3 regions of the Paenibacillus sp. SAFN-054 genome follow, and region 1 is predicted to be linked to each of the others. Evidence: predicted binding sites of a transcription regulator. Region 1 holds the regulator's gene; each other region holds the start of a gene.
What was found. The regulator Rex, encoded in region 1, represses fermentation and respiration genes when NADH is low (regulators of the CRP and FNR family bind a similar motif). The targets are predictions, from matches to a motif close to TTGTGAAATATTTCACAA.

Region 1 (9,976 bases):
GATTTCGTGTACAGGTACTGCTCCTGCTGCGGGTTATGCCGAACATAGCCGAGTGCTTTGCCGCGAGGGCTCAGGGCTACCTGGCTTACACTGCCGGGACGAACAAGCTCTGCCATAATGGCATGTCCGAGCTCGTGAATTGCGACGCGTTTTTTCTCTTCGAGTGTCGATTCGCGGTCGGTACGCTCACCCATCATCACTTTATCGATCGACATGGACAGATGTCTTTGCTCGATTTCTTTTAATCCTTCGCGCATTGCATATATGGCAGCTTCATTCATGACGCTTTCCAGCTGTGCACCCGAGAATCCATAGGATTCTTCCGCGATCTTGTCCAGAACGACCTCTGTATGGAGAGGCTTGTTCTTGGCATGAAGCTCCAGAATATGCTTGCGGCCTTTTTTATCAGGCAAATCCACTTGAATATGACGGTCGAAACGGCCTGGGCGAAGCAGCGCACTATCCAGCATTTCCTTCCGGTTCGTCGCTGCAATCAGCAGAATGCGCGGACTGTCGGAGGAATAAATGCCGTCCATTTCGGTAAGCAGCTGGTTCAGGGTCTGATCATATTCGCGCTGCTGACCGCCCTCGCGCTTGCCGCCGATGACGTCGATCTCATCAATAAAAATAATGGCGCTCTGCTTGTTTTCTTTGGCTGCACGGTTGCGGGCGTCCCGGAACAAATCGCGCACGCGTCCCGCGCCGACGCCGACATACATTTCGACGAATTCACTGCCGGATGCGGCTACGAATACGGAATCCGTATAATGGGCTGCCGCTTTCGCCATAAGCGTTTTACCCGTTCCCGGAGGCCCCGTAAGCAGAATGCCTTTTAACGGCCTGATGCCGAGCTTGCGGATCTCTTCGTGCTTGATCAGGAAATCCAGGGCTTCCATCAATTCCTGCTTTGCATTATCCTGTCCGCCGATCTGCTCGAACGTAAGCTTCTGCGGCCCGCTCTTTTTGCGTTTGCGTTCCGCGCCCGCTCCGACTGCCAATCCGCCGCGCATATTGGTCACGAACAGCAGTCCGCCGATCATCAGCGCAGCGATCACGAGCGGAATAATGTTAAAACCGATAAAAGCAAGGAAAATAAACAACACCGGCACGAAACCTATCAGAATTTCTTTAGTCCATCTTGGCATTATTCCCACACTCCCATCTTGCCGGGATCCCGAGGCAGCACGATAAACTTGCTTGCCGATCCGTCGCTAAGGCTGATATACACATTCTTCGTATCCATCTCCGTCTGGGTCTTGATTCCGGAATCCTGCGCGAGCTTTTGCAGCTTCGCAGGGATGTCCGTGTATTTTTTATTGTCCATGGCTTCTGCAACGGTGAACATCGCAGAATCCCAGTAACGGTTCAGCTTGTCCGAAGAGTGATCTACGAAATCAAATTTCAGCGTACGATTGCCTACAACCGATTTTCCTTTGGTCGTTATTTGATCAACAAGTCCGGATAAATTCGTATTTGGCTTCAAATCAAGTTTCAAGTTGATCTGATTGCGGTTAATATTGAATTGAGCGTCGTTGACGCCCTTATAATCTTGGACGATTTTTTGAAGTGGTCCCTGCATTGTCGTCTGCCGGTAGAAGAACCAGCCGCCAAACAGCAAGGCAGCAGAAATGACAACAGTCAGCACAATCGGTATTGGACGCAATTTCAATTGCTTGTCCTCCTCTCAAAATATGAAAACTAAATTTACTTATATCATATATCATACGAAAAATAGACAACCGCGGCAAAGGAGCTTAAGCCAGAAGCTTCTCGTCACGGTTATTCGTGCTTTTATCAATCAACAATCACTGCAGATAATTAGCAGCTCGTCATATATCTCTGAATTACAAATAAAAGTATATCACATCGTATATATTTAATCGAAGGTAAAGTGTGAAAATATTTAAAATTTTATCCTGTGCACGACAAAGAACCCCATTTTGCAATGAGGTTCTTGCCATTTTCAGGGACTAAAGCTTATCGGTTCGGCAGCGTGAACGGCCCGCCGATACTTTGTCCGTCGCTGAAACGGTAAAAGTGATAATAATAATGATCCTTCGAGCGATAAAATAACTGCCAAGCATATTCTCCGTTATACATTCCCGGAAGCACCCTCAGTTTGTCGATATCCGGTAGATCTTGTTTAACTTTCTCCTTGATTTGCTTCTCGGTCAAACCGTTCGCGAGCAGTTCTTCATGTACCGCACCTTCGCCGGACTTGACTTTGCCGCCATCCATGGTGACCCACACCATGAGAGGCCGATTATCCTTGTCCAGCCCTTCGATAGCCCAGCATACCGTGTCCCACACCGATTTCTGGGCTTCCGTAACCTTGACGAGGCTCGTCTCCTTCTTGGCTGCCAGAATGGCTGCCGTTTCCTCCGCGCGGATGTCTTGCGTTACGTATATGTAATACCGATAACCGCCAAACCCTAGCAGAAGGAGAATCACGATGCCAATGAATATCCACGTCTTTTTTTTCTTTAACATAAGCTCCCTTTCCGAGACCCCTTGGCTAGCGGGACAAGAGACCGTCGAAAGCGGACTGGGCTTCCCGGCGGATTCGTTCTTCGTCCATTGTCAGGCAGGCGCCGTTCTTCACGATCTGCTTCCCGTCAACCCAGACATGCTCAACGTCTTTGCTGCAGGCGGAGTAAATGGCATGGGATATCAGGTCTGTATGCGGAAGAAAATGCGCCTGATCAGTGTTCAGCGCGATAAAATCAGCCTTCATGCCTGGAGCGAGTGTTCCCACCTGGTTCAGGAACAGAGACTGCGCGCCATAGATCGTGCCCATTTTGAGCGCCTCTGCAGCCGGAATCGCCGTCGGATCACCGGAGACACCTTTATGAATCAACGCCGCAAGCCGCATTTCCTCGAACATATCCAGATTGTTGTTGCTTGCAGCGCCATCCGTTCCAAGAGATACCGTCACGCCTGCTTTCAGCAAGTCGGTTACGCGTGCAACGCCGCTCGCCAGCTTCAGATTGCTTCCCGGATTATGGGATACGGCAACATGGTTTGCCGCCAGGATATCAATCTCCTCATCCGTCAGATGGACGGCATGAGCGACCAAGGAAGGTCTTGAGAACATCCCCAGCTTCTCCAGGTGCGCCACGGGCCGAAGGCCGTAGTCACGCACGTTTGCCTCCACTTCCGTCAGCGTCTCGGACATGTGGGTATGCATCGGCAGATCCATGTCATGAGCTGCCTGCACGAATTTCTCGATAAAGTCCGGCGGACAGGTGTAAGGCGCATGCGGGGATATCATTGTCGTGATCCGGCCGTTTGCCTGCCCGTTCCAATCGCGGGCGAACGAAATCGCCTCGTTCAATTTGTGACGCTGAACGTCCTCGGGACACAGACCGATGACACCGCGCATCAAGGATGCGCGCATGCCCGATTCAGTGACGACTTTCGCGACCTGGTCCATGTGGTCATACATATCGAGGAACGTCGTTGTACCGCCCTTCAGCATTTCCAGCACGGATAGCGAGGTTCCCCAGTACACGTCCGAAGAAGTAAACTTGGCTTCCATTGGCCACATTTTTTGTTCCAGCCAAATTTGGAGCGCCAGGTCATCCCCATATCCGCGAAGCAGGGACATCGCAGCATGCCCGTGGGTATTGATAAGCCCCGGCATAAAGAATAAATGCGTCCCGTCTACGACCGTGACGTCGGTGTCCATCTCCGGCTTTTCCTCGCCGATATAAGTAATCAGGTCATCCTCAACGACCATCCAGCCGTGAATGACGGGCTTAGCCTCGTTTGGAACGGCGAAGCTCCCGTTCTTGATCACCCATTTATTTGTCTTCGTGTTCTCCGTCATCCGCAGAATCGTCCTTTCCATTGTCCAAATAATAAGCCAGGCTGAGCAGATCCGTCGTAAAATCCGCCGCATGAATCCGGATGCTGGCCGGCGCCTTCAGAATCGTGGGCGCAAAGTTAAGAATGGCCTCGATGCCGGCCGCAATCAATCGGTCCGCCACATTCTGCGCCTCCACGTCCGGTACGGTGATGATACCGATGCGGATGTTCTTGCCTTTGATCGTCTCGCTGATTTCGCTCATCGGCTGTACCGTCAGGGAACTGATGCGCGTTCCGATTTTTTTCGAGTTCTCGTCAAAAACCGCGACGATTTTAATGTTTTCGCGCAGGTACAGGTTATAGTTCGAGAGCGCATGCCCCAGATTACCCGCTCCGACAAGAACCGCGTTAATTTGCTGGTCAAGATTCAGGATATGGCGGATCTTCTCGATAAGATACGATACGTCGTAGCCGATGCCCTTGCGGCCAAAATCGCCGAAATAAGCCAGATCTTTACGGATCTGAGCGGGATTCAGATCAAGCTTCTGTCCCAGCTCCTGCGATGATACCGTAGCTACTTCACGTTTATTCAAATCATTCAAGTATCTTAAATACACAGGCAATCTGCGGACAACCGCTTCGGATATTTTCTCCGATTTCATGCTTGCTCCCCCTAATTAACAGCTTAAATTATATACACATATTTCCTTGCGATGATTCAAAGCTCTAAGCTTCTTCAGACTTCCTGAAGCCATTCGGATATGCGAGGAACCATCTGTTCCGTGTTCATGTGCTCCATTTTCGGCCCGGGCAGAGAATACAGGAAGTACTTTCCGTAATAGGACTCAATTACGCGCGTATCAAACACAATGACGATGCCGCGATCGCTTGCCGTACGTACAAGCCTTCCGAAGCCCTGCTTAAAACGGATCACCGCTTGCGGTACCGACAGCTTCATAAACGGATTCTTTTTCTGCCGCTGCAGAAGCTCGCTCTTGGCTTCGACCATCGGATGATTCGGCGGCTGGAAAGGCAGCCTTACGATCGCCAGGCAGGTCAGAGCTTCACCCGGAATGTCGACGCCCTCCCAGAAACTGCTCGTTCCGAGCAGGACGGAAGCGCTGCTGTCCTGGAATCTGCGTATCAGCTTCGTGCGGCTGCCGCTGTCTACGCCTTGTCCAAGCACCGTAATATCGCTGCTGGCAAGGGCGTTTTTAAGAGGCTCATGCACCTGTCTAAGCATCCGGTAGGAAGTGAAGAGCACCAGCATCCGCCCATGAGTCGCGATCGCGGCATTCGCCAATGATTGAACCAGCGTATTGACGAATACGGCATCCCCGACGCTGCCTTTCACGCTTGGAAAGTCGCGCGGGATGACCAGCAAGGCCTGATCCCGGTAATTGAACGGCGAAGGAAGCTGCACGGTAACCAGCCGCCCGCTTTCCTGATCCTCCTGCAATCCCAGGTTGTCGATCATATACTGGAACGATTTATCCACAGACAACGTAGCGGACGTCAGAATGACGCTTTTTTTCTTATCAAAGAACAGATCCTTGAGCTGCTTGCTGACGTCAACCGGAACCGCGTACATCTGGAGCGACTTGCTCCGGTAGTGGCCGCTTGCTTCCATCCAGTACACGACGGTTTCATCATTCAAATTCATGAAGGATCTCAGATCGTCACGCTCGGACGCCAGGTCCTTAAACAAACCGCTCAGGTCCGTGATCAGGCTGTCCGCGCTGTAATCGTCCTCGTCTTCCTTGTATTCCGACAGCATTTTTTCTCCTCGGCGTACGCTTTCACTGATTTTAACGTGTATTTGGTTCTCCAAGGCTTTAAGCGTATCCCACTCCTGCGGCCATTTGGAAGGTTGCAGACGCAGGACGTATTGCCCCGTGTCCCCGGGCGAGGCATCGTTACGCTCGGGAAGAAGGCTGAAGAGCGCATCGCTGAGCTTGTCCCAGTCTTCCTTTACGTCAACGAGATCCTCACTGATTCGGTCGATGGCCGCGATCCAGTCGCCTGCCCGTTCCTGTCCCGACGACTGCAGCTGCTGCCGGAGAGCCGGAAGCTGACCGTTCCGGCCGTCCTTGTACAGGCGGGTGAGCGTATGGACCACACTGAAGTATTTCATGTGCAGTCCCAAATGCTTGCCTGCAACGTCCTCCAGGTGATGGGCCTCATCGATGACGAGGCGTTCATATGCCGGAAGCAGCTGATGTCCCGCCTTCACGTCGGTGAACAGCTTGGAGTGATTGGTAATTACGACGTCTGCGATGCCTGCTTCATGCTTGGCCCGGTGATAATAACATTTGCGGAACCACGGGCATCCTCTGCCCAGGCAGGAATCGGAATCGCTGCTTACCGTTTCCCAGAAATCGCCGCCCCGTCCGCCGAGGTTGAGCTCTTCATCATCGCCGTTTTCCGTCTGCGCCAGCCACACGATCATTTGGGCTGCGGTAATCGTGTCTTCCTTGGGATTGAAAAAGTCTCTTCTGTTTATTTTATGTTCAAATTTTCTCAAACACAAATAATGTTGTCTGCCCTTAAAGACAGCCGCCTTGAAGGGAAAAGGAACCACCTGCGTCAGAAGGGGAATATCCCGCTCCCTGAGCTGTTCCTGAAGGTTGATCGTATGCGTGCTGACCATAACCTTTTGCTGCTGTTTCACACTTTGATATATGGAAGGGATCAGGTAGCCCAAAGACTTCCCCGTACCCGTACCTGCTTCAATTAATAAATGCTTGTCCTGATCCAGAGCGTTCATCACTTCGTCGAACATGATCGACTGCGGCTCCCGCTCCTCATATTGAGGCATCAAGGCCTTGAGCCTCTGCTGAATTTCATTCAGGTATTCTTCAAAACCCACACCCCTCAGCGGATTGTCATCCGATTCGTCACGCGGAGGCTGCATTTCGGTCCAATCCTCTACAGCGAGCGCCAGCTGGCGATAGAACGTATGGCTGTTCAGATCCTGAATCGGTTCTTGCTCCTTCTGCTGGCACAATCCGTCAAAAAACCATCCCAAATCACTGTCTTCATCCCCGAACAGTTCGCTAAGGCGCTGAAGCGTGATGAGTGGAAGATCGTTCAGCTCGTCGAGACACTTTAGCAGTACGTATGCGGTCGCCAAAGCATCGCTATCGGCCTGGTGCGGATGGTCATGCTTGATATCGAAATGGGCTGACACCTGGCTGAGTTGATAGGAGGTCAAAGAAGGAAAACATATTTTAAGAAAATCCAAGGTGTCCAGAATCCGGCCCGAAAATGGCAAATATCCGCTTCGATCAAGCGCATTTTGCAAAAAGTTAAAGTCGAAAGCGACATTATGCCCCACGAGTACAACATCATCCAGCATCGGAACGAGTTCCATCAACATTTCCTCAAGTGATGGAGCATTTGCCACATCCTCTTCCGTGATGCCGGTTAATTGGGTTATAAAAGGCGGTATCTCGACTCCGGGTCTGACGTAGGAGCCGTACACGCGGGAAATCGTCAAATCTTCTTCTATGATGGCAAGTCCAACTTGAATAATTTCATCGGCGGACTGGTTGCCTGTCGTCTCAAAATCCAGTACGGCAAATTTCATGATTTCTTATAGATCCTTTCATTCCAGTCTCATTACCAGCATAACAGAAGATTTCACATTTGAAAATTAATTGACAGCAAAAAGGCGATGCCCAAGGCGCATTTGCGCTTGATGCATCGTCCCTTTGCATGCTTTACATTAAGGAAATCAACTGGCTGCCATATTGTAGCTGACCGCGGTTTTGCTGGCAAACCTTCAAATTTACCAAAGGGTCAGGAAGCGTGGGATCACATTGAAGCGAGAGCGTAAAAAACTCCTGGGCCCTGCCAGCGTTTCCATGCTTCACTGCGATGCATCCCAATGCATTGTAGATCATGGCTTTCAGCTTCTGGCTCGTGGCCAGCGGCAGAATCCAATGAAAATGCTTGTGCGCTTCCTCGGTTTCTTCCAGGTACAAATGCGCCATAGCCAGATACATCCGGGCCAGAAGACTGTCCGGAAATTGACGGATAACCTGGGAAAATTGCTGGGCGGCCTGGCGGTACATCATTAACCGGAAATAACCTTGTCCCTGCACGAATGCGTTTAATTCCATTTCAGGTGTCTGCTTCGAGAATAGACCGGCCGGCGCTTCCGTATGCTGGCGAAACTCCCCCATCTTTTCCTCAAAAGACAGCCACTCGTCAATGATTCCATCACTCATCGTTTTAAGCATATTCCACTTTTGTATCAGCTGATGCTTTTGGGCCTCCTGCGCTGCCGGGTAATGTTTGATGATTTCATCTAACATGTGGTTCATTTCCGCGAATACATGCTGGATCATGGCTGCATCCCACCCTTAACAAAAATGAAATCAGTGCGGTCACCTGCATTCATTTTTTGTTGATACAGCCTTTTTCATTCCCCGACCGGCCTGGCATTCCTTGTCTTCGCTAGATCAAAGCATTCCGGGTTAAATAATGGTGGCGTGTACTTCTTTATTCGCCGTCGTTTGCGGCTGGTTGGACTCGTTGACGAACACGACCGTAGGTTTATGCGTCTTGATCTCCTCATTCGACATCATCGCATAAGAAATAATAATGACGGTATCTCCGGGCTGGACCATGCGTGCGGCAGCTCCGTTCAGACAAATCACGCCGCTGCCGCGTGGACCGGGAATAACGTAGGTTTCCAGGCGCGCGCCATTGTTATTGTCAACGATTTGTACTTTTTCGTTCTCGAGAAGGTCTGCAGCTTCCATCAAATCCTCATCGATGGTAATGCTGCCCACATAATTCAAATTGGCTTCCGTTACGGTAGCGCGGTGTATTTTGGATTTCATCATTGTTCTGAACATGTATTATTCTCCCTTCGGACTTAACAAACAATTATCGATCAGCCTCGTTTTGCCGAATTTCACGGCAAGGGCCATCAAGACAGGGCTTTCCTGCTGCGCGATGCCTTCGTCCTCTGACAGCGGGGCAAGATCAGGGAACGTGGCGACTTCTACATAGTCAACCACGGCAATATCCGACTCGCTGATCATTTGGACCAAAAGTTCCCTTGCTTCACCAGCAGTCCGAATCCGTCCTTTCTCAACCGCATCCTTCGCTTCGCGGAGTGACCTGGATAGTACGAGCGCTTGCACGCGTTCCTCCTTGCTTAGGTACACATTGCGCGAGCTGAGGGCCAGACCATCGTTCTCGCGAATGATGGGACAGGGAACGATCTTGACGTTCATGTTCAGGTCGAACACCATCTGTTCAATCACAGCTACCTGCTGCGCATCTTTCATGCCGAAAAAAGCAAAGTCAGGCTGCACGATGTTAAACAGCTTGCTGACAACGGTCGTCACCCCGTCGAAATGACCAGGACGCGAAGCCCCGCACAGTCCCGAGGTCACGTCTGCAACGGTTATTTTCGTTTTGGTCGGCTTGGGGTACATGGTTTCCACGGAAGGCAGGAATACAATATCTGCCCCGGCCTCTTCCGCTTTGGCTAAATCCAGCTGCTCATCCCGTGGGTAGGTTTCGAAATCCTCGCCCGGTCCAAATTGAATCGGATTGACAAAGATGCTCACTACGACCACGTCCGACTTTTCCTTCGCCGCCCGGATTAAGCTGGCATGGCCCTGATGCAGATATCCCATGGTCGGTACCAAGCCGACCGTCTTTATATTGGAAGAAGCTTTAAGCTCCTGAATATGTCCTTTGAGTTCTTGAATGGTTCTTATGGCTTTCATGCGTTGTTCACCTTTTCCCGGCCGCGGCCGTATAAGTTCTCCACGACTTGATCCTCCGCCGTAAATACATGGCTCTCATCCGGGAAAGAACGCTCCTTCACTTCTTTCACGTATTGTTCAAGCCCTTCCCGGATCAAGGTTCCGGCATCGCCGAACGTCTTCACAAATTTTTTGGCCCGGTACGGGGAAGCATATTGGAAGATGTCGTGGAACACAAGCACCTGACCATCGACTTTGCGGCCTGCACCGATCCCGATGGTTGGTATGGATAACCGGGAAGTAATATATTCGGCTACCTGCTCGGTTACCAGCTCGAGTACAATGCCGAACGCTCCGGCCTTCTCCAAGGCGAGGGCATCCTCCAGCAAACGCTGCGCGTCTTTTTCGTCCTTGCCTTGAATCCGGTAGCCGCCGATCTG
Region 2 (9,976 bases), 280 kb from region 1:
GATGAAATCAAGGCGTGTACCGGAGCTACCCGTTCCTGCGGAGGCTGCAAACCGGTTGTCGAGCAAATTCTGCAGTATGTGCTCGGAGACGGCTTCCAGTCGGAAAGCAAGCAGGGGATATGCGGATGCACGAAGCTGAGCCGTGACGAAATTGTGGCGGAGATCCGTGCGAAAGGATTAAAAACGACGCGGGAAGTTATGCATGTTCTGGAATGGAGCAATCCCGAGGGCTGCTCGAAGTGCCGTCCTGCGCTGAATTATTATCTGGGAATGATTTATCCCGCAGAGCATGAGGACGAGAAAGCATCGCGCTTTGTCAATGAACGGCTGCATGCCAACATTCAAAAGGATGGTACTTATACGGTTGTGCCCCGGATGTATGGAGGCGTCACGACACCTGAGGATTTGAAGCGGATAGCTGATGTATCCCTGAAATATGACGTGAAGGTAGTCAAAGTTACGGGCGGACAGCGTCTGGATCTGATCGGCGTCAAAAAAGAGGATCTGCCGAAGGTATGGGAAGAGCTGGATATGCCGTCGGGCTATGCTTACGCGAAATCGCTCCGTACGGTTAAAACCTGTGTTGGTTCCCAATTCTGCCGATTCGGTACACAGGATTCGATGGGGATGGGGGCTCAGCTGGAACGCAAGTTCGAGCGGCTCGACTTCCCTGCGAAATTCAAAATGGCCGTCAATGGCTGCCCGCGCAACTGTGCCGAATCGTGCACGAAGGATATCGGCATTGTAGGAAACGACGGTGGCTGGGAGATCTTTGTTGGAGGAAACGGCGGCATCAAGCCACGGATCGCCGATTCGTTCTGCAAGGTGAAGACCGATCAGGAGCTTATGGACATCTGCGCGGCGGTCATTCAGCTGTACCGCGAAACGGGCAAGTATCTGGAACGCACATCGGAATGGGTCGAAAGAATGGGACTGGAATCGATTCAAAAGGCTGTTTTGGAAGACGAAGAACAGCGTAACCAGCTGATTGAACGCGTTGAATTTGCGCTTCAGCAGGTTGAAGAGCCATGGAGCAAGGTGCTGGAACGTCCCGAGACACGCCGTGTGCTGTACGAAGAAGTATAAGCTGCAAATCAGGGATGAGCTACAAATCTAAAGGCAAGCATGATATGAAGGGAGGCCGAGGCGGCATGAACGAGACGCTAACATATTTTCCGGCGGGAAATCTGGAGGATTACTATGAACAAATAGGCCGCGTCGTGGAAATTGAGGGACAGGAGATCGCGGTGTTTCGAACGAGCAGTGGAGAAATGTATGCGCTGGACAACCACAGCCCGCACCCTAAGGGAGGACCGCTGGCTGAAGGAATCGTATCCGGACATTATCTCTACGATCCGCTGTATGACTGGAAAATCGATTTGAAAGACGGTCGTGTGCAAGCCCCGGATCATGGTCAGGTGAGAACGCGCTCCGTGCTCGTCAAGGACGGGACGGTCAGCATCGGTATCTAGCCTGCCACTGCTTCAGCAAGTTCAGTTTACGGATTTCATTACTGATGAGAGCTTCTTAACGGAAAAGGTAAGCCACGAAGAAATGGCGGCTCAGGACTTCACCGGGGCCGTTATTTCTTTTTGGTATTTGTTTGCTCCTTATCAAGTGCAACTTGCAATAGGGTATGTTCAAGCCCTGCCCCCCCGTTGTAAAATATGGGTGGACAGGAGTGTATGGATATGATCATGAATGAGAAAATCAAAGCCAAAGAAGTGGAATTGACCGGCTTGAACGGGGAAGATTTGGGGACGATGCCCACCTCGGAAGCATTAGCCATGGCCAGAAAGTTGAAGGTAGACCTGGTATGCACATCCTTGATGAGCAGTCCGCCGCCGTGCAAGCTGATCGGAGCGGGCGACGCCAAAAAAGAGAAGCAGCAGGCCAAGGCCTCTGAACGTGCGATGAAAGTGAAGGAAATCCGGCTGACCCCTCAGATCGAGGATCATGACTATGAGACCAAGCGGAGACAGGCCGAAAAAATATTGGAGTCCGGGGATGCGGTAAAGCTTGTCGTCCGGATCAAAGGCAAGGAAGGAACGGCAGCCAAAGAGCTGCTGGAGCGCCTGATCAAGGAACTGAACCATGCGGGAACCCGAACCTCGGGGATTCAGCTCAGCGGCAAACAGGCTGCAGTACAGTTAAATCCGTAAAGCTGTATCTTATGTAGAGTGTCGATTGAATCGACCGGGAACAGGAAGCAGCATCTCTATCATCGATTAGGAAGGATTCGTTCTTACGTGAGCTTAACCAAAAAAACGAAAAAAGTTGCCTGGAGTGCCGGATCTGTACTGGTCCTGCTGATTGTGCTGATGATTCCCGTGCCCTATTACCTGTATCAGCCAGGGGATGTCGAGCCGCTCTCACCGGTTATTACCGTGGAGAACGGGCATAAATCTGAGAAAGGGAACTTCTATTTGACGACGGTGTCCACGATCAAAACGTCTCATTTATACTATTTGATCTATGGATGGCTTGCGCCGAATACGCAAATTCGCAAAGAAAAAAGCGTCAGCGGCAACCTTACGGAATCCGAATACAACTTTCTTCTCAAGCACATGATGACCACATCCCAGCAAAATGCCGTGATCGCCGGCCTGCGGATGGCGGGTGAGGTGGTGCCTGTTCAGAATAAGGGCATCTTCGTGACGAATGTGCTTCCCGCATCGAGCGCAAAGGGGAAAATCGCGGTGGGAGATATCATCACCGAAATCGATGGATTTCCGATGAAAAAGTCTTCGGAGGTGATCGCTTACCTGAGCGCCAAAAAGGCTGGTGACCGGGTGAATATCGTGTTCATGCACGAAGGCAAGCGGAAGGAAATGACCTTTGAGTTAACGGTGATCAATGACAAGGGGAAGGTCGGACTCGGCATTCAGCCGGAGGATGAATACACCATTTACCCGCCGCGACAGGTCAGAATTGATACCCGGGAAATCGGGGGGCCTTCGGCGGGCTTGATGTTCTCTTTGGAAATATTCAATCAAATGGTACCGGAAGATTTGACGAAGGGCTATCAGATCGCAGGCACCGGTACGATCGACCAGGAGGGGAATGTCGGGCAGATCGGCGGCATACGCGACAAAATCGTGGCGGCTCATGAAGGAAAAGTGGATATTTTCTTCTGTCCGGCCGACGTCCTGCCAGGGGATGACAATACGAAGGATATTATGGACGAAGCCAATAAGAGGAATTATTCCATCACAATCGTACCTGTTCGCAATATGAAGGATGCGCTCGACTATTTGAAGCAGCTTCAGCCGAAATCGTAAATCCAAAAGGGGTGCCCGTGGTCGATTGACCTGTTCGGGCACCCCTTTTTCAATGCGTTATTTAAGATCCTTCCAGCCGTCAAAATCATGAATGGCTATGCCGACATATGACGGATTGGTTTTGGCCATTTCATGAAGCAGGGTGAGCTGCTCGTTCATATAGGCAGCGCCTTCTTCATAGAAGGTCAAAAAGTCGCCTTCGTTGCTGGGCTTCGTTTCAACAGATGCAAAAGCTTTCTTGCCAAGAGCCGTCGCATCTTCAAGTTCCTTCTTCGCAATGCTGTTGATGGCTGCTGCCGTATCGCGGTACGACATGATCGTTACAGAATCGTATTGGCTGATCATATAACGGCTTAACGTCGTCTTGCCGTCGGCAGCGAAGTAATTGCCGAGCCAGAACGGGATGTCCGCGGAAACCGGGAGTTGAAGCTTGTCTGCTTCCTGAACCAGATACGCGACATTGCTCTGCCATTCCCTGATCACCCCGGCTTGGTCGCTTTTCCAACGGGGCAGGACGTGAGGCTCAATATCGACATGGAGTCCGCCGAACTTCTCTACATTGGAAGCCGCATTCTGGTAAGCTTGGACCCAGTTTATAAACTTGGTGATCCGGTAGCGCTCGGTCTCAAGTCCCCACTGCGGAGCGCCGTCCAGCGCCTCCACCCGAATGCCGCGTGCGCTTGATTCTTTGATGAAGCTTTTATAGTAAGACACCGGTATATCGATGTTCACCTGCAAGTATACGAGATTGACCTGATTTTGGTTCAGAAATGTCAACACCTCTTGAGGATTGCTGCGGATTCTCTCCGTGTTCCACAGCCAGGTGGCTTTCTGGTAGTAGCCTTGGGCTTTTGCTTCATACGGGGACAGTAGTCCTGTTCCGGATAAAATTACGCTGCAAAAAACCACAATCAAACCTAAGCGGGTTATCAACTTTGTTGCCATGATGGTTACACTCCTTATTGACTTCTATAGGCATATGATTCTTATTGCCCTTTTGTATAGGGGAAAACAGACTTCAGACCTTGGATGCAGGCGGCAGCTGGGATTGAATGTGGTTCTTATCGGGTAGAATCCAGACCTCCTTGTTTGAGCAGTCTTCGGATCGCTTTATAGGTATAATAGGAAGAACTGCGCAACTTGATGAGACTTTAGAAATGTTTATATCATAATAATCGGTTCTTTTATCCGTAATATCCATAGGTCTAAAGTCTGTATTATTGGGATTTTTGGTCGTTTCGATGACGTTTATAGGTCGAATGAGGGGTGAAAAGAGGAAAAATTAAGATGTTATTCATTTCAGGAAATCCATGGGTATTATTGCGCATAAAAAAACCTCCGTTTCCTTTCGGTTCGGGAGGTTTTATGAGCTGTCGGCCATGAGAAACAGGCTGTGTCCGCGGCACTCAGATTCTGCAGATCTCATTCGGGCACATTTCGCAATGGCAGATGTCCTGGAGCATTCCGAGGTCCTTAATGACAATCATGCCGTTCTCGTATTCGACTGCATCCTTCTTGCGGAGGTCGCTGAGCATGCGGTTGACGCTCTCACGTGTTGCTCCAATCATATTCGAGAGGTCGGTATGGGTGATTTTTTTATGGATAAGAATCGTATCCCCGTGCTTTTCACCATAGGTATTGCCTAGACGGATAAGGGTCGAGCAGAGCGCGCCGGGCTTGCCGTACATCATCAGGTCGCGGAATTTGGTTTGGGTCAGGCGGTGATGGATACCCATCCATTTCATGAAGTCGATCGCAAAGTCACAGTGCTGGCAGATCAGAACCTCGAGGTCTTTTTGATCGATGACACCGATTTCGCTTTCCTCCAGAACTTCCGCCGTAAAGCTGTGTTTGCTGCTGAAGAAAGGATCGGCTTGACCAACCATGTCTCCCGTTTGATACATATACAAGATCAGTTCTTTGCCTTCGTCTGTCGACTTGGTCAATTTAATGCGGCCGCGCTTGACATAGAACAGCTTGTCGGAAACATCGCCTTCCCAAAATAGATGGGATCCCTCAGGTACGATCCGTTCCTTCATAAGGACCATGAGGCGGTCCAGGTTCTGATCCGAAAAGCAGCTTGTATTCCCACGGGCTTCGATAACATTCAGTTGGTTGCTCATACTCGTTATCCCCTTTGTATCTTCAATTTTCAATAAATTTTAAACTAATTATAACCTGAAAGGATCCGCTTTTGGGGGGAGAAAAGCCCATAAAAGTGTCGAAATTCCGACATTGTGATAATTTTCACTTTAAAAGGGGGTGCTCGAACGTTTGACCTAAAGAATGGAAAAGCTCATCGTCTGAATTCCCGGATGGGAATCAAAGAGAAGCAAGGATAAACTTTAATTCATGGTATGTCATTTTATTAATTAATCCATCAGACGAACAGAAAACAGAATCTGGAATGTAAGCGTTTGAAAACGGAGATTGAAAACATTCAAACTTTGTGAAAATTTTCACTTTAAATCTTTTCATGATTGTGTTATGATCAAGTCGAGAGAGAGATAAAACCAAAATTTACCTGAGAGGATGATAGACCATGGCTGTAAAAAATGATGTTGTTGCCGATAAAAAACAGCAGTCAGCCGAAGAGTACATCCAGACCCTGATCAACAAAGCGAACAAGGCCCAGGAAAAATTTATGAGCATGACCCAGGAGCAGATCGATGACATTGTACAGGCAATGGCGCTGGCAGGCCTCGACAAGCACATGTACCTGGCGAAGCTCGCTGTCGAAGAAACGGGAAGAGGCATTTACGAAGACAAGATCACCAAGAACATGTTCTCCACGGAATACATTTACCACAGCATCAAATATGAAAAGACCGTAGGCGTCATAGAAGATAATCCTTATGAAAGCTATCAGAAAATAGCTGAACCGGTCGGTATTATCATGGGAATCACGCCCGTGACCAACCCGACTTCCACAACGATGTTCAAAGCACTGATTTCGATTAAAACACGTAATCCTATTATTTTTGGCTTTCATCCTTCCGCGCAGCAATGCAGCAGAGAGGCAGCAAAGACACTGCTCGAAGCGGCTGTCAAGCACGGGGCTCCTGCGGATTGCATTCAGTGGATCGATGAGCCGAGCATGGAGAAAACCAACTTACTGATGAACCATCCCGATGTGGCGCTGATACTGGCGACAGGCGGATCGGGCATGGTGCGCGCTGCCTACAGCTGCGGCAAGCCAGCCCTGGGCGTAGGACCGGGCAACGTTCCTTGCTTCATCGAGAAATCTGCGGACATTGATCAGGCAGTGACGGATTTGATTTTGTCGAAATCGTTCGACAACGGCATGATCTGCGCATCGGAGCAGGCAGTCATTATCGAGGAACCGATCTTTGATCAGGTCAGAAAGAAAATGATTGCGAACGGCTGTTATTTCGTGAACAAGGACGAAGCGGCGAAGTTGACGGCAGGAGCCATCAATACGGAAAAATGTGCGGTGAATCCGGCAATCGTTGGCCAATCGGCCGTGAAGATTGCGGAGATGTGCGGGTTCAGCGTTCCAGCCGGAACCAAGATTCTCGTCGCCGAAATCGAGGGCGTGGGCATGAAGTATCCGCTGTCGGCGGAAAAGCTGAGTCCGGTGCTGGCATGCTACAAAGTAAAGAATGCGGCAGATGGTATCGAGCGGGCTGCAGAAGTGGTGGCATTCGGCGGAATGGGCCACTCGTCGGTCATCCATTCGCATGATGAGGAGGTCATCTCGAAATTCGCCGACCGTCTGCAGACGGGGCGTATCATCGTCAACTCGCCTTCGACGCACGGCGCGATCGGTGACATCTATAACACGAACCTGCCGTCGCTGACCCTCGGATGCGGCTCGTACGGCCGGAACTCGACCTCGTCGAACGTAACCGCAGTCAATCTCATCAACGTGAAAAGGGTGGCTCGCCGTACCGTGAATATGCAGTGGTTCAAGGTGCCTGACAAGATTTATTTCGAAAAAGGATCGACGCAGTATCTGGCCAAAATGCCGGATATCAGCCGCGTAGCGATCATTACGGACGCCATGATGGTCAAACTGGGATATGTGGAGAGAGTCGAGCACTATCTCCGTCAGCGCCAGTCGCCAGTGGTTATCGAGGTCTTCTCGGACGTTGAGCCCGATCCATCGACCACAACGGTGGACAGAGGTACGGAAATGATGAACCGGTTCCAGCCGGACTGCATTATCGCACTCGGCGGAGGTTCGCCGATGGACGCCGCGAAAGCAATGTGGTTGTTCTACGAATATCCGGATACCGATTTCGAAAACCTGAAGCAAAAATTCATGGATATCCGTAAACGGATCTACAAATATCCGCGTCTCGGCCAAAAAGCGAAGTTCGTGGCGATTCCAACGACTTCGGGTACCGGTTCGGAAGTCACTTCGTTTGCTGTTATCACGGATAAAAACCAGGGTAATACAAAGTATCCGCTTGCGGATTACGAATTGACGCCAGACGTGGCGATCGTGGATCCGGAATTCGTCTACACGCTTCCGAAAACCGCAGTGGCCGATACCGGCATGGACGTGCTGACGCATGCGATTGAAGCGTATGTATCGGTAATGGCCAGCGATTACACGGATGGCCTGGCAATCAAGGCTATCCAGCTCGTATTCCAGTACCTGGAACAATCGGCGCTGACCGGCGATCCATATGCCCGCGAGAAAATGCATAATGCATCGACACTCGCCGGCATGGCATTCGCGAACGCGTTCCTCGGCATTAACCATAGTCTCGCGCACAAATGGGGTGGGGAATACCATACGGCGCACGGACGCACCAACGCGATCCTGATGCCGCATGTCATTCGTTACAATGCGAAGAAACCGACGAAGTTCGCTTCGTTCCCTAAGTATTCGCATTTTATCGCTGATGAGCGCTATGCGGAAATCGCCCGCATATTGGGACTGCCAGCACGCACAACGGAAGAAGGCGTAGACAGCCTCATTCAGGCGATCCGCAATCTGAATAAGGTGCTCGGGATTGAGGAGTCGTTCCAGGAGCTTGGCTTCGATGCTAAAGACTTTGAAGCTCGCGTCGATTATTTGGCGGACCGCGCGTTCGAAGACCAATGCACGACGGCGAATCCGAAGCTGCCGCTTGTAACCGAGCTCGCCGATGTTTACCGGAATGCCTTTTACGGACGTTTCGATAAATAGCAAATAAGAAAACGATGGCTGCTGTGACAAATATCACCGGTAAAGTGATATTTGTCACAGTGATTTTCAGAAAAATCTTGTAAACTAAAAATGTATTAAGGACACCGCATACGAAGCGAAGATGCACAATGGCGCATAAAGAAGGGCATACACTAAGCCATAGTTGTGAAAAAAGTCACAATACTTTAGTCCTAACAGCGGAATCATGCGGGTTCAAGAGACATGGGATTTCCTTCAAGCTCATGGTCTCTATTAAATAAAAAGATGGAGGGATTCAGATGTCGGTGCTTGAAAAAGAAATGCAAAACATGCAATCCGGTTGGAAAGGGTTTAAAACGGGGAAATGGACGAGAAAGGTAAACGTGAACGACTTTATCGAAAGCAATATCCGTCCATACGAAGGCGCCGAGGAATTCTTGGCTGGCCCAACCCACAACACGACAGAACTATGGAAAATCGTTTCGGAGTTGACCAAGAAAGAACGGGATCAGGGCGGCGTGCTTGATGTGGATGTGAATACGCCTTCGACCATTACCTCGCATCAGCCGGGTTACCTGGACAAAGACAAAGAGCAAATCGTCGGCGTGCAGACCGATGCGCCTTTCAAACGTTCCATCCAGCCTTTCGGCGGCATTCGCATGATGATTGATGCATGCAAGGCATACGGCTTTGAGCTTCCGGAAGAAATGATCAAAATTTTTACGGACATTCGCAAGACGCATAACCAAGGCGTATTCGACGCATATACAACCGACATGCGCGCCGCGCGCAAAGCGGGCATCATCACGGGTCTTCCCGATGCTTACGGCCGCGGTCGCATCATAGGGGATTATCGCCGCGTATCGCTTTATGGCATAGATTTTCTCGTGCAGGAGAAAAAACAGGAACTGATGGAGCTTGAGGTCGATGTCATTGATGAAGATGTCATTCGTCTGCGCGAAGAGCTGTCTGAGCAAATCCGCGCGCTGGGCGAACTGAAGCAAATGGCTGCGATGCATGGATATGACATTTCCAAGCCGGCACAAAATGCCAAGGAAGCATTCCAGTGGCTTTACTTCGGATACCTGGCAGCAATTAAGGAACAGAACGGCGCCGCCATGTCGCTTGGACGCGTATCTTCGTTCCTGGATATTTATATTGAACGTGATTTGGCGGAAGGCACGCTGACAGAGGAACAGGCACAAGAGCTCGTGGACCATTTCGTTATGAAGCTCCGGATCGTTAAATTCTTGCGTACGCCGGACTATAACGAGCTGTTCAGCGGCGATCCAACCTGGGTGACGGAATCGATCGGCGGGATGTCTTCGAACGGTCAAACCCGTGTAACGAAGAACAGCTTCCGCTTCCTGCATACCTTGTACAACTTGGGACCTGCACCGGAGCCGAACCTGACCGTTCTCTGGTCCGAACAGCTTCCGGAAGCCTTCAAGAAATACTGCTCGAAAGTATCGATCGAGACCAGCTCGATCCAATACGAAAATGACGACCTGATGCGTCCGATTTACGGGGACGATTATGGCATCGCCTGCTGCGT
Region 3 (9,976 bases), on a different contig from region 1:
TGCCCTGCAGCTGTTCTCCACCCAAGGGATTTCATCCACCTCCATGCAGGAGATCGCCGAATACTGCGGGATGTCCAAGGGGAGCCTGTACTTGCATTTCAAGTCCAAGGAAGAGCTTGAACAGAGCATATACCTCTACTGCGAGGGGATGGTCCGCGACAGCGTCATGCAGGTGGAGCAGGAGCATCTTCTGACTCCCAAGGAACAGCTTCACAAGCAGGTCGAAGTTCTTCTGAACCGTTTGGTAGAGCTGCGGGAATTCGCCATCATGCAGCTGCGCGACCAGCATACGAGCGGCAAAAAGCTTCAACCGGACGATTGCCTCCGCGAGAAGCATATCACGGCGCTCAACTGGTTCCTGAACAAGCTGGCGACCATTTACGGACCCGAAGTGCAGCCTTACGGGATAGATCTGACCCTGTTCGTCAGCGGCATGCTCGGCGGGTACATACGCATGCTGATGATTCCCGGACTGCCCCTGAACATCCGCAGGATGGCCGAGCATTTGATCATGCTGCTGGATGATGTGGTCGCAAGCACCGTTCGCGGGGGCAGGGAACCGCTTATTGCCACGCAAGTGTGGTCGGAATGGCTGGATAAGTACATGGTCGACGCGGGCAACCCGCGCCATCCGCTCATGGTCACCAAGCAGATGAAGGATAAGCTGAAGGAGATCGGCATGGACAAGGAACAGCAGGAATTCGCCCTTGAATCGATTCAGATCATTGAAAAAGAGCTGCTGGATATCGACCCGCGCAAAGCCATCCTCACCGGCATGATGAGCAACCTGGAGCAAATTCCGGAGCTCTCGCCGCTGAGCCGGGAACTGAAGGACATTTACCAGCTGTACGTGAACTCAAGGTTGGCCGTTCCCGAACGTTAATCGAAAGGTATATAGAGAGGAGTAGGAACCTGCACAATGAAAGGTATTATTAATTTTTCCCTCAACAATAAATTCGCAATCTGGATTCTGACCATCATCGTCGCCGCGGCTGGTCTTTACAGCGGCCTTGCGATGAAGCAGGAGACGATTCCGAACATCAACATTCCGTTCCTGAGCGTGACTGCCGTGTATCCGGGCGCAGCGCCTGAAGGCGTCGTTCAGGATGTGACCCAGCCGCTCGAGCAGCGCCTGCGCAATGTCGACGGCGTGAAGACCGTCCAATCGACCTCCATGGAGAATGCCTCCAACATCGCCATGGAATTCGACTATGGCACCGATTTGGATCAGGCGACCGCGGCTGTCCGCGAAGCACTGAATGAGGTAACGCTGCCCGAGGGGGTACAGAAGCCTACGATTTCCAAATTCAGCATGAGCTCCTTCCCCGTCGTTTCCATCAGTGCATCCGATGATGCCAACGATCTTGAGAAGCTGACCAAGAACATCGAGAATCAAGTGGAGCCCGTGCTCGAGAAAATTCCGGGCGTCGCTTCCATCTCCATCTCGGGTCAGTACGTCAAGGAAGTGCAGCTGAAGTTCAATAAGGAAAAAATGGCCCAGCTCGGGCTTTCCGAAGATACAGTGAAAGGAATCGTCCAAGGCTCGTCCATCCGCGTACCTCTCGGCCTGTTCACACTGGATCAGTCCTCGAAGGCCGTTGTTGTGGACGGCAATATTATTACGCTGGACGATTTGAAAAAACTGACCATCCCCGTGGTCCCTAGCTCTGGCGGAGCAGCCTCTGGCGCTGCGGGTCAAGGTGCGGCAGGCCAAGGTGCTGCGGCCCAGGGAACAGGCGGCCAGGGAGCACCCGCTCAAGGTGCGAATGCTGCCCAAGGCTCCAATGCGGGTGCTGCTGGCGGCGCGGCCGTGCAAGGCCAAGCGCCTCAAGGCATGCCTGCCGGCATCCCGACCGTGAAGCTCAGCGATATTGCCGACATCCAGACCATCGGCAAAGCGGAATCCGTATCCCGTACGAACGGGAAGGCATCCATCGGCCTGCAGATCGTCAAAGACAACGATGCCAACACCGTCGATGTCGTCAATGCGGTGAAGGACAAAGCCAAGGAACTCGAAGGCGAGTTCAAGGGCATGAACCTGACCATTCTGCTTGATCAAGGCAAACCGATCGAAGATGCCGTATCGACGATGATGAGTAAAGCCGTATTCGGCGCTTTGTTCGCCGTCCTCATCATTCTGATCTTCCTGAGAAACATCCGTTCCACCATTATTTCGATTCTGTCCATTCCGCTCTCCCTGCTGATCGCCCTCCTGATCCTGTGGAGAATGGACATTACCTTGAACATGATGACCTTGGGCGCGATGACCGTGGCCATCGGCCGTGTCGTCGATGACTCGATCGTCGTCATCGAGAATATTTACCGGCGCATGACCAGCGGCGGCGAGAAGCTGCGCGGCCGTGAGCTGGTTCGCGAAGCGACCCGCGAAATGTTCGTGCCGATCATGTCTTCAACGATCGTAACGATTGCCGTGTTCCTGCCGCTTGCCTTCGTCAGCGGCATGGTCGGCGAGCTGTTCATGCCGTTCGCGCTTACGATGGTATTCGCGCTTCTGGCATCGCTGCTCGTCGCGATTACGCTCGTGCCAATGCTCGCGCATTCCCTGTTCAAGAAAGGCATCAAGACATCGAAGAAGCACGACCACGACAAGCCGGGCAAAATGGCCCGCGGTTATCAGCGCATTCTGAATTGGTCCCTATCCCATAAGCTGATCACCTTCGGCATGGCCGTCATCCTGCTCGTAGCGAGCATGTTCCTGACACCGCTCATCGGTACCAGCTTCATGCCGGATCAGGAAGACAAATACGTCATGATTACCTACGCTCCGGAGCCTGGTGCCCAGCTTGAAGCCGTAGAAAAACGCGCGCTTGACGCAGAAAAGTACATTCTGGACCAGCCGAATGTCGATAAGATGCAGTATTCCATCGGCGGCAGCGGCAACCCTCTCGGAGGCGGCTCTTCGAACTCGGGATTGTTCTATATCGAATACAAGAAGGACACCAAAGACTTCGAGAACGTGAAGAAGAACCTCGTCGAAGGCTTGAAGAAGCAGGTTACCAAAGGTGAATGGTCAACCATGGACATGACCGGCGGCATGGGCGGAAGCTCGCTCAGCGTCAGCGTGTTCGGCAACAGCCTGGAGGACATCAAGCCGGTATCCGATCAGATTCTGAAGCTGGTTGAAAAAGATACCAAAAACTTCGAAAAAGCAAAAACGAGCCTGTCCAAAGCCTATGACCAGTACACCCTGATCGCGGATCAGCAGAAGCTCAGCTCCATGGGGCTTACCGCAGGTCAGATCGCCATGAAGCTCAGTCCGGTGCGGGAACGCCCTGTCCTGACCGAGATCGAGGTCGATAACAAGGAATACAAGGTCTATATTGAGGCGGACAGCAAGGAATATAAGAGCATTGACGATATATCGAACGAAACCGTGACGTCACCGCTCGGCATGAATGTGCCGATCAAAGATGTTGCCAAAGTCGAAAAAGGCACATCGCCGGATACGATTACGCGCACCGACGGCAAGATGGTCGTTAACGTGACGGCCAACATCTTATCTTCGAATGTCGGTCAGGCCTCTTCGGACCTGCAAAAGCAAATCGACAAAATCGAGAAGCCGGACGGCGTCGAGATCAAGTTCGGCGGCACAACGGAACAGATCAACGACACCTTCACGCAGCTCGGCCTCGCCATGGCGGCAGCCATCGCAATCGTCTACTTCGTGCTCGTCGTCACCTTCGGCGGCGGACTCGCGCCGTTCGCAATCCTGTTCTCCCTGCCGTTCACGATCATTGGCGCGCTTGTCGGCCTGTGGATCGGCGGCGAAACGCTGAACGTATCGTCCCTCATGGGTGCGCTCATGCTGATCGGTATCGTCGTCACGAATGCGATCGTTCTGATCGACCGCGTCATTCACAAGGAACGCGAAGGATTGTCCACGCGTGAAGCCCTGCTCGAAGCGGGTGCGACCCGTCTTCGTCCGATTCTGATGACGGCCCTGGCTACCATCGGAGCCCTGCTCCCGCTGGTGTCCGGACTGGAGGGAAGCGCAGGTATCATTTCCCGCGGTCTCGGTATAACGGTTATCGGCGGTCTGATCAGCTCCACGCTGCTGACGCTTGTCATCGTGCCAGTCGTGTATGAATTCCTGATGAAATTCCGCAAGCGCAAAGTGGAAGAATAAATATCACTAATGTTTCAGGTTTAAAGAGCAAGGACGCGTTCTTTCCCTCACGGGAAGGAACGCGTCCTTTTTTACATGCCTAACTGCAGACTTGATACAGCCTTTGAAACATTCAGCCCATATGGGCATAACTTTCCCCCTTGAGCGTTCCGGTTTGCCACGTGATTAATCCGGACACACCAAAAAGCGCGTGCCTGTAAACAGGCACACGCTTCATTCTTCTAAGCCAGCTCCTCGCGCAGCAAACGAAGCATCTTCAGATCATAGGGAATAAACTCGCCTACGATATGCCCGATCTCGCGATACAGCGGCGTCCGGGCAAGCGACGTCAGCTCTTCCGACAGCTGAGGCGTCCATTGCAGCAGATGATTCTCCAGGAAATCAATCTGTGTATCAAGCCACATCAGCTGGCATTCCGGCAAGCCCTGCGCATCATCCATATGCTCGCCGGCCACAGCGATGAATTCAAGTTCGATCGCCAGATGATCATCCTTCTCGCTCCGCAGCTTGTTAAATACGATGCCACAGCCTGCGTAAGCCTCCCGAGTTTGCTGCAGACACCGCTGCCCGCTGCGCGGGTCCTGCGCACGGTACACGCTTTCGCAGATGCAAGGGAGGAGCGCATCAGGTCCGGCAAAGAGCCGCTCGTACTCTATCGTTTCAGCTTGGCATGCCTCCGTCAGCTCGCAGGGCTTCAGTTGACTTAAGTACTGCTGCAGCCTCCGGCCCCCTCCCGTCAGCGCCATCTCCTCGCGCATCGCCGCCTGCCGCTGCCATGGAGCGATCTGCGACAAGGCCGGCGGATTTTCCAGAAAATCAATCAAAAGCTGGTATATCCAGCCCCTTCCCTGAAGCCAGCGGTCTGCCTCTACGGTGTTCAGCATCGATTCCACAGTCGTCGTCATCACCGATTCCTCCTTAATCAAAGTCCATATCATAAATTGTCTCCGTTCCTGCTGAGGGAATTAAAGCTAAGCCTAATTCGATCGTAAGTCAAGACAAGATAAATTGAACTAAAGAAAGGGAAAGCAGATAAACTTTAGTTCATTTTATATAGATAACGCTTTCTTCTTCCTGATCTAACCTTAACTGAAAATGGATGCCCTATATGTGATATTATTCACATCTTTTGCCGGAACCACAATAGATATTTCAAATTTTAATGGAATGTTCATAATTGAGTTTCGCTTTTTTGACATATCCGGCAAAAAAAGAGGAGGCCCTCAGCCCTCCTCCTCTTCATGCTCCTGCTTGCGAACTGCCAGCTCATAATCCTCCGGGCTGTTCATATTGAAGAACACATGGCCAGCGTCCCGTCCGGTAGCCCGGGCCACGTCCTCCTCGGAAACGTACCGGACCTCCAGCTGTTCAAGCCAGTCCGTCATCCGCAATTTTCCGCTTTGAAGTGACTCCTCGAGCGCGGGAAGGGCACTTACGTGGTACGCGGCAAGCAGAGGCTGAACCCTGCCCTGCTCCACAGGAATTACGGCTTGGCAGCCCTGCACTCCCGTATGGAAGGTCTCTGCCTCGTTTGCCGCATCCCGCAGGAAGCCGAACAGCTCCCGAGGTACGAAGGGCATGTCGCAGGCCGCCACGAGAATCCAAGGCGTCTTCGTCGCTTGCAGCGCCGCATGTATGCCAGATAAGGGTCCCTGGCCCGGCAACAGGTCCGGCACGATCGTCCGGCCAAAATCTTGGTAGGCTTCACGGTCGTTCGCCGCGATCCATACATCCTCGGCCACCCCGGACATGGCGGAGATCAACGTCTCCATGACTTTCCTTGAGCCGACGGTAAGCAGCGCTTTATTCGTGCCCATCCGGCTCGATCTGCCGCCAGCCAATACAACGCCCGTTACTTTCGTCTGATTCATAAGATCACTTCCTTTGCAGCTTCGTCCGGATGCACCTTGGTTGGTTCACGGGCATCCACCATAATCCGTTTAAAAAAAACGCAACTGGATACTTTAACAATTATTGGTTTGTATCCCTTTTCAACAAATGATAAAGTGAGGTTGGTAGCTTGTAAAAAGCCACTTTCGATTTTCATTCGGTCGGAAAGGAATGTGCAACGTGCAGGATCCCGTAAATAAACAGTCCAAGCTGCTGCCGCTTAAGGCGTTTAACTTTTTAATCTACGGCACGATGGTGATCTTCACCAGCTTTTTTCAATTATACCTGCAGGACGCGGGTATGAACAAACTCGAAATCGGCAGCTTGATGGCGCTGGGTCCCTTTGTGTCTCTGATCGCGAATCCTTTCTGGACATTCTGGAGTGACCGGCTGCAAAATACGAGGCGCATTCTGCTGCTCATGATGATCGGAACCCTGCTGCTCATTCAGTTCGTATTTCATGCGGGGACGTACAATATGATCTACCTGGCGATGATCTTGTTCTTCTTTTTCCAGAGCCCGCTCTTCGCCCAAAGCAATACGCTGATTCTCGGATATATCGCAGACAAGCCGCAGCATTTCGGTTCCTATCGCAACTGGGGCTCCATCGGCTGGGCCGTTATTGCCGTATCCGCGGGGCTGCTCCTTGACCGGATCGGCATTTCCCGCCTGTCTTTTCTGGTCACGGGCATCCTGCTGCTTGCCATCGGCATGGTTCTGGTGCTCCCCAAGTTGAAGGCTGCCTCGGAAACGCCGCCCATACGCCTCAGAGGCTTCGGAAAAATTGCCGTCAATCGTTATTTTGTCGCTTTCATTCTGCTCGGCATCCTGGTCTCGGTGCCCAATGTCATGAACAATACGTTTATGTCGCTATATATTACAGAGCTTGGGGGCTCCAAGACGATGGTGGGACTCGCCATGTTCCTGTCATCCTTCCTTGAAGTCGCCGTGCTTATGCTGTTTCATCGTTATCTCAAGCGCTCCCTTTCGACGCTGATCGGCTGTCTTGCCATCGTGAGCGTGCTCTTCTGCGTACGATGGCTGCTCATGGCAGGCGCTACGCACCCGCTTGAGGTGGCGATCATCCAGATCATGCACTGCATTACCTTCGGGGGGTACTTCTTCGTCGGCACCCAGTTCATCAGCCAGCTGGTCCCTCCGCTGCACCGCGCCTCGGCCCAGTCGCTGTTCACCTTGACCTGGGGCGGCATTTCCGGCATGATCGGAAGCCTGGCCGGCGGGTGGCTGTTCCAGAACTTCGGCGGTGCGGCCATGTATAACACCGGCTTTATGCTGGCGATGTTCGGAGCGGCCGGCTTCGGCATCATGTGGTACTGGCTTCGGGTTCAGGGACATCATCCCAAGCAAGGCTCCCCTGAGGAGGAAGTTGAAGAGTTGTTTGAAGAATATCGTTAAACGAAAAAGCCAGTGCGCTATAGAGAGCACTGGCTTTTTGTCGTTGTTCTCCCGATCAGGACAAGGAGATGCGTATTATTTAGGGAGCTGGAAGGAGCTCTTCATGGATACGATCAGGTTGAAGACCGGCTTTCCAGGTTCGGAATGCTTCGGATCAACGTTAAAATATCCATGGCGGAAGAATTGGAACTTATCCTGCGGCTTCGCTTCCTTCATCTCCGGCTCCACGAATCCATGCAGAATCTCCAAGGAGTTCGGATTGATTTCATCCAGGAAGGTCTTCTCAACCTTCTCGGTTTCCTCCACGCCTTCCTCTGCTTCGACGGCCTCGTCTTCCTTCGGCTTAATCAGCGGCTCGTACAAGCGGAACTCCGCCGGCACCGCATGGGAAGCCTCCACCCAGTGAATCGTCCCTTTCACCTTCCGGCCGGTAAATCCGGTACCGCTCTTCGTTTCGGGATCATAGGTGCAGTGAATCTCGGTGACGTTGCCGTCCGCATCTTTGATAAAGTCGTTGCACTTGATGAAATAGGCGTTTTTCAAACGGACTTCGTTGCCCGGGAACAAACGGAAATATTTGTTCGGCGGATTCTCCATGAAATCGTCCTGCTCGATGTAGATCTCGCGCGAGAACGGAATTTGGCGGCTGCCCATGTCCGGATTCTCCGTGTTGTTCTCGGCCTCAAGCCATTCGACCTGGCCTTCAGGGTAGTTCGTGATCACCACTTTGAGCGGCTTCAGCACGGCCATCGTGCGCGGCGCCTTCAGCTTCAGGTCTTCGCGTACGAAATGCTCCAGCATTTGCAGATCGATCAGTCCCTGGCTTTTGGAAATGCCCGTTTCGTACACGAAGCTGCGGATCGCTTCCGGCGTGTAGCCGCGGCGGCGAAGCCCGGAAATCGTCGGCATGCGCGGGTCGTCCCAGCCATCCACGATCTTCTCGTCCACGAGCAGCTTCAGCTTGCGCTTGCTGGTGAGCGTCTGCGCCACATTGAGCCGTCCGAACTCATATTGATGCGGGGTGCACTGCATTTCGCTTTCCGCGATCACCCAGTCATAGAACGGACGCTGATCCTCGAACTCCAGGGAGCAGAGGGAGTGCGTGACGCCCTCGATCGCATCCTCCAGCGGATGGGCAAAGGCATACATCGGATAAATGCACCACTTGTCCCCCGTATTATGGTGAGCGACATGGGCAATCCGGTAAATGACGGGATCACGCAGGTTGATGTTCGGCGAGCTCATGTTGATTTTGGCTCTGAGCACCTTTTCGCCGTCCTTGAATTCGCCTGCGCGCATCTTGCGGAACAGCTCCAGGTTCTCTTCCACGCTGCGGTCACGGTAAGGGCTGTTCTGGCCCGGTTCGGTCAGCGTGCCGCGCGTTTCGCGGATTTGATCAGCGCTTTGGTCGTCTACATAAGCTTTGCCCTTTTGGATCAGGAGCTCGGCGCGCTTGTACATTTCTTCGAAATAATCCGATGCGAAGCGTTTTTCCGCCCAGTCATAGCCCAGCCACTTCACGTCTTCCTCGATCGATTTGACGTATTCGACATCTTCCTTCATCGGATTCGTATCGTCAAAGCGGAGGTTCGTCATACCGCCGAATTCCTGGGCAAGCGTAAAGTTAATCCAAATGGCTTTGGCATGTCCGATATGCAAATAACCGTTAGGTTCCGGCGGAAAGCGCGTGATCACTTTCTGGACTTTGCCGGACTCCAGGTCATCCGTAATTACGTTTTTGATAAAATTGGAGGGGGTGCTTGGTTTCTCCACAGTAATCAACCTTTCATCCTGAATTATGTCCGCCCGTTCATAGAATGAATCGATCGCAGTCTCCTGCTCCACTCTATATCTATTCTGTATAAGCGTTTCATTTAAATATACCTGTAATGACCCGATAGTTCAATGATTCGGACTTTTTGCGCTTTGACGGCAGGCCCGGGAATAAGGTAGCATGGTAACGATAACCAAAAAGCGCGGCAAACCGCCTCTCCCATCCTCCGCAGAAAGAAGGTTTGAAATTATATGTTTACATATCCTCTGGACGATCATATTGTACTGCAGCCGCTGGCGCTGCAGCATGCCCGCCCGCTGTTCATCCTGACCAACCGCTCGCGCGAGACGCTGCGCGAATGGCTTCCTTGGGTCGATGCGATTACGGAAGTGGAGCATACGGCGAATTTCGTGAAAAACGCGATCAAGCAGGGCGCCGAGACCGGCGCCATTTCGGCTGGCATCTGGGCGGACGGCGAGCTCGCGGGCCTGATCAGCTTCCATGAGATCAACTGGCATAACCGCTCGGTCAGCATCGGATACTGGCTCGGGCAGGAATATGTCGGTCAGGGCATCATGAGCAGCGCCTGCCGTGCTTTCGTAGATTACGCGCTGATGGATCTCGATCTGAACCGTGTCGAAATCCGCTGCGCCACGGGCAACCTGCGCAGCCGGGCCATACCGGAAAGACTGGGCTTCGTGCTGGAAGGAATCGTCCGCGAGGCGGAGCAGCTGCCGCAGGGCTACGTG

Region 2: pflB (formate C-acetyltransferase) is a predicted target of Rex. The motif match lies at 8,606-8,623, and genes of this name have one in related genera.
Region 3: ACTHPM_RS17885 (TorD/DmsD family molecular chaperone) is a predicted target of Rex. The motif match lies at 5,256-5,273, and genes of this name have one in related genera.

What each region holds. Positions count from the first base shown of each region.
Region 1 covers NZ_JBQCKS010000001.1:1,777,353-1,787,328, forward strand. Annotated here, with positions in the region: gene ACTHPM_RS08145 (AAA family ATPase) at 1-1,145, opposite strand, end outside; gene ACTHPM_RS08150 (hypothetical protein) at 1,145-1,669, opposite strand; gene ACTHPM_RS08155 (cell wall elongation regulator TseB-like domain-containing protein) at 1,978-2,490, opposite strand; gene ACTHPM_RS08160 (amidohydrolase) at 2,516-3,829, opposite strand; gene ACTHPM_RS08165 (redox-sensing transcriptional repressor Rex) at 3,804-4,469, opposite strand; gene dinG (ATP-dependent DNA helicase DinG) at 4,544-7,396, opposite strand; gene ACTHPM_RS08175 (tetratricopeptide repeat protein) at 7,530-8,159, opposite strand; gene panD (aspartate 1-decarboxylase) at 8,289-8,672, opposite strand; gene panC (pantoate--beta-alanine ligase) at 8,676-9,557, opposite strand; gene panB (3-methyl-2-oxobutanoate hydroxymethyltransferase) at 9,554-9,976, opposite strand, start outside.
Region 2 covers NZ_JBQCKS010000001.1:2,054,722-2,064,697, reverse strand. Annotated here, with positions in the region: gene nirB (nitrite reductase large subunit NirB) at 1-1,086, shown strand, start outside; gene nirD (nitrite reductase small subunit NirD) at 1,152-1,472, shown strand; gene infC (translation initiation factor IF-3) at 1,692-2,162, shown strand; gene ACTHPM_RS09375 (SepM family pheromone-processing serine protease) at 2,250-3,281, shown strand; gene ACTHPM_RS09370 (hypothetical protein) at 3,339-4,226, opposite strand; gene ACTHPM_RS09365 (Crp/Fnr family transcriptional regulator) at 4,688-5,404, opposite strand; gene adhE (bifunctional acetaldehyde-CoA/alcohol dehydrogenase) at 5,824-8,442, shown strand; gene pflB (formate C-acetyltransferase) at 8,721-9,976, shown strand, end outside.
Region 3 covers NZ_JBQCKS010000003.1:446,491-456,466, reverse strand. Annotated here, with positions in the region: gene ACTHPM_RS17895 (TetR/AcrR family transcriptional regulator) at 1-883, shown strand, start outside; gene ACTHPM_RS17890 (efflux RND transporter permease subunit) at 920-4,147, shown strand; gene ACTHPM_RS17885 (TorD/DmsD family molecular chaperone) at 4,369-5,052, opposite strand; gene mobA (molybdenum cofactor guanylyltransferase) at 5,371-6,018, opposite strand; gene ACTHPM_RS17875 (hypothetical protein) at 6,015-6,194, opposite strand; gene ACTHPM_RS17870 (MFS transporter) at 6,209-7,453, shown strand; gene ACTHPM_RS17865 (glutamine--tRNA ligase/YqeY domain fusion protein) at 7,529-9,226, opposite strand; gene ACTHPM_RS17860 (GNAT family N-acetyltransferase) at 9,479-9,976, shown strand, end outside.